DNA from 2 places in the Paenibacillus sp. J22P165 genome. Region 1 is predicted to be linked to the other one. Evidence: riboswitches for the same ligand, from Rfam matches in the RefSeq annotation. Region 1 holds a riboswitch; the other holds the start of a gene.
What was found. A riboswitch is a leader RNA that binds a small molecule or an ion and turns the genes downstream of it on or off. The one in region 1 is predicted to bind cyclic di-AMP.
Positions count from the first base shown of each region.

Region 2: it holds a riboswitch for cyclic di-AMP, as region 1 does, so the genes downstream of both, AC58QM_RS33290 (resuscitation-promoting factor) here and AC58QM_RS31220 (APC family permease) in region 1, are expected to answer to the same signal.

Region 1 covers NZ_JCAUAP010000017.1:77,159-79,364, forward strand. The annotation lists gene AC58QM_RS31220 (APC family permease) at 1-1,056, opposite strand, end outside; cyclic di-AMP (ydaO/yuaA leader) riboswitch at 1,157-1,308, opposite strand; gene AC58QM_RS31225 (GNAT family N-acetyltransferase) at 1,576-2,025, opposite strand; gene AC58QM_RS31230 (MFS transporter) at 2,179-2,206, shown strand, end outside.
Region 2 covers NZ_JCAUAP010000022.1:12,814-15,019, reverse strand. The annotation lists gene AC58QM_RS33290 (resuscitation-promoting factor) at 1-869, opposite strand, end outside; cyclic di-AMP (ydaO/yuaA leader) riboswitch at 1,155-1,351, opposite strand; gene AC58QM_RS33285 (ABC transporter ATP-binding protein) at 1,635-2,206, shown strand, end outside.

The DNA of each region.
Region 1 (2,206 bases):
ATGATAGGAAAGACGATCTCCACGGAAGGAGAACATGCGCGGGAAGTTTTTGTCCTGAGCCATGATCGACGCCAAGATCGGGAAACCATTAAAACTCGTATTCGCTGCAAGCACCAGAATGAGCATCGTTGCGATTTGAGTCGCATAATACATCGTGCCACGGCCAAAAGCTTGCTCCGTCACCATCGATAAGACCGATGTATGACCATTAGGGTCAGGCGCAATTCCATACCCTAAAGCAATCAGCGTTACACCACCGAAGACGATGGCCAACAAGCCGCCTAAGGAGATAAGCGTACGCTTAGCATTTTTCACGGAAGGTGTTCTGAAATGGGGTACCGCATCCGAAATCGCTTCGATCCCTGTTACTGCTGAGCAACCAGAAGAGAACGCTTTAAGAATAACGAATAAGGTCAATGAGCTCGTTGCTGCGCTGGGTGCGAATTCGATAGCGTGTGTATTCAGTGAACCCGTGAGCAAATCGAAAATGCCTTTTCCAACTAACAACAGAATACAAAGGATGAAAAAATAAGTAGGTATGGCGAATACCGTGCCTGACTCAGAAGTACCTCGCAAATTCAGCCAGACCATAATCCAAACCAGCAGGATGGTAAGTGGAACAATGTACGGTACGGCAGATGGAAATGCAGACGTAATCGCCTGGACGCCAGCCGAGATCGACACGGCAACGGTAAGGGTATAGTCAATCAGTAAGGAGACTCCTGTAAGTCGTCCCCATACCATCCCTAAATTCTCTTTCGTAACCATATAGGCGCCGCCACCCATAGGGTAGGCTTCAATCACCTGTCTGTAGCTCAACACTAGCAGAAGTATTAAAGCAATAATGGAAATCGCAATCGGCAAGGAGAAGGCAAATGCAGCTACACCAACTGTTGCAAGCTCTAACAGAATCTGCTCTGTCCCATACGATACGGAAGATAAGGCATCGGAAGACAGGATGGGAAGTCCTTTCCAGACAGGCATTTTCTCCGACTCAATCTCACTCGACTTTAGCGGCTTACCAAACACAATTTTTTTCAATGAATCACTTGTCATTTCTCACTTGTTCCTCCAATTAAAACGAATATCACGCACCACACTTGAAAAATGGACGCAAAAAAACACAAGGAATGACCTTGTGTTTTAAACACATGTTCTCCTTTCTCACGATCGCTTACGAGGTTAGCTGCCGGGTTCGGGCCGCGAGAAATCTGCCCTAAAAGGTACTTGGTATCCGTACCCCTACTCACCCCATGATACTTTTGGTTCCCCCGCTTTTCTTAACAGAAAATTAAGCGAAATATTCAACTGTTCTGGTACGTGTTGAATACTACTCTCTTCTACTCACATAGTAAAGGATGGAAAAAACGTAAAAAGCCCCCTCCCACCTCTTGTATCACGCAATAATTCGCTTACAATTACTTGATTCTTTGATTATCTTCCATTTTCGTACGTAATCAGGGTATTTGATGAAAAGAAGTGGGTTGCATCCTTCAGAGGTTGTTCGATTCATGCAATCGTCCCTTCAAAAGGAGGAATTTCGGGGAAAATCCAGCTATTGGCTCACGGCTTCCCTTATATAATCGTGTAATTTACCCAATCCAGGCGTGTTGCGCCCATTTTGTCAAAAAACTGTTGTGCACGTTGATTATCTGGTCCGGTGACCCATGACATATAGGCATAACCGTTTTCCTTGGAATAACTTTGGCATTTCCTGAACAAATCTTCTTCTTCCGCCGCCCCACGAAATGGCTCGAGAAGGAAGAGGTCATTCATGATCGTAATAGGACTTGCTTTTATCGTACTCCAGGCAAAATACAACGTTGCAAAGCCGATGAGTTCCCCCTCCTTAACGACAACAAACTGTGTACCGCCTTGCTCTAGAAGCAGGCTGCTAATCAAACGATGAATAGCGGTGGTTTCCGGCCTTGGCTTCTTATAAAACCCTACGATATAGGCATACATCAACTCTGTGAGTGTCTCTAAATCTTCCATTTCCGCTTTTCTAATTATGTGGTGTCCCATCGTATTCCTCATTTATCTTTTTCGAATAATAATACAATTTAATGAATTAATATACAATATTCCAATGGTCATATACTTAAATTCATTGACACACCCTAACCCTCATGATAAACTGTAACAATTAATATTATAGTTTAGATCGGATGGTGTACCATGTCAAATTACACGACTACCTCACATC
Region 2 (2,206 bases), on a different contig from region 1:
TTGCCTGTCGACGCAGCGCCCGCTGAATAAGCTGTAAGCTTCACGTTTTTGAGAATTTGTTTGTAACCGAAGGTCACACCGTTCTTGGAAACCTCATCCACGCTCGGTGAAGAGGCAGAGAGAACAACCACAGGGTTTTTGGTGCCTACGGAAACTACCTTTTTAACACTTTCTGTTTGTACTTCTTCACCCACAACTGCTTCCGCGACTAAAACACCGTCTTCGAAAGTCTTTTCTTTCTTCTTGACCAATACGCCTTCTTTACCTTCTTGGACGACTTGCTCTTTCCCTTTAAGTAAAGACGCGTCATTCTTTTTCTCTGTTTCGAATGCGATCGGTACAGATACTTCCTCCGTCTCTTTCTTCACACGGACGATTTTGATTTCATCGCCAGTAGCTAGAGCGGCCGTCGGTTCGGGAGTCATTCGGTCATTCTCCCCAAGTGCAATATTTAAACGTTGCAATGCACTTTCTACCGTTCTTGCAGTTGTGTAAACAGTGGTGGTCTTTCCATCAGCAGTCAATTGAATTGGTGAGGCATGCTCGATTACAAATTTGTCTCCACCCTTGAGCTTGGTCGTGAGTGAAGCTGAAATTTCATCGTGCTCACCAATCGTTATGGCTTGTTCATCCAGTAGGCGTTGCAGGACCCATTGCTTCGTGTGCACAATAGTTTCTTGTCCATTCACAACCACGGATACGCTCTTGGTAGCCGTTCCGTACAACAACACCAAAAACATGAAAGTCATTGCGATTGAGATTATAGCTAGGCTTAAAATCAAACGCAAGTTTTCATGCTTCCATCGCAATGCGAAGGACATGCTGGATGATCGTTTTACATGGGTCTCGCTAATTGAGATACTGCCCACTTCTTCGGTCCTCCTTCAAAGCCTCGCCGCCAGGTTACAGCATGATTAAATTTGACGCGACTAAGGTTTTTAGTTTAACTTAACATGCTCGCCATCATCAGCATACAATGCCTTGCTGAATCTGGTCGTCCCCCCCTTTTACCTATTCATCATCCTATGAATTCCGGGTTAATTTATGTCTTCCGATCTGTGTAAAACCCTGTATGAGGACAAAAAGCCAGCAAGAAGAGGACTCTTCTCGCTGGCTTAGTTTGCATAATGAAATACAAATAGCACGCACGACAATCGTTACCTCTCTTACGCTTACGAGGTTAGCTGACGGATTCGGACGTGAGAGTCGCCCTACGCAGACGCAAACGATTCGTTTGACGTCCATGATTCACCCCTGTTACTCAATCTGCTTACTTAACTGTATTTTGAATACGAATTAAGCTTGCAGTGGTTCCCCCGTTTCCACATTTGGAACTCAGCGAATGGAAATTTGGCAAATTGGATATTAAGTTATTATGAAAAGTATATTACGCTGTTAATCTCAACCTGTAAAGGGATTAACACCCGTTAAAAAGGGCTAAATCGATTAAATTTCGATTATTTTTCGAATATAACCCAATTATATCTACATTTATCTAACTTTAACGTACGTATACGCTATTTTTCATAGTATAATGACCAAAACTAGGCTAAAAATGCAAATTTGTTTATAATGATTCTGGAAGTATTTGATCAAAAAGTACCAATAATTTGCTATTTAGGGAGGCAATTGAGATGGGTCCCATCTTGCAAGTAAACGCTTTATTCGGTGGATATTTACCCAACAAACCTGTTCTTCATGATCTTACCTTTTCCATTCGTCAAGGTGAAATGATGGGGTTGATCGGACTCAACGGTGCAGGTAAAAGTACCACCATCAAAAATATACTCGGGCTGCTTCAACCTCAAAAAGGGTCCATTCGCATTAACGGTTTAACACTAGCCGAAAATCCATTACCTTACCGTGCGACATATGCTTATGTGCCTGAAAGTCCAGAGCTATACGAAGAGCTTACGATACGCGAACACCTTGAATTAACGGCTATGGCTTACGGCGTTTCCAAGGAGGATTACGAAACCCGTTCCCAGTCCTTGTTAGAACAGTTCCAAATGAAAGACAAGCTGAATAGCTTCGCGAGCCATTTATCCAAAGGGATGAAGCAAAAGGTCATGATTATGAATGCCTTCCTGATCGAGCCCTCTTTATATATTATCGATGAGCCGTTTCTCGGACTCGACCCTTTAGCGATTCGTTCCTTGCTTGAATTAATGGTTAAAATGAAACAAAAAGGTGCGTCTTTTCTCAT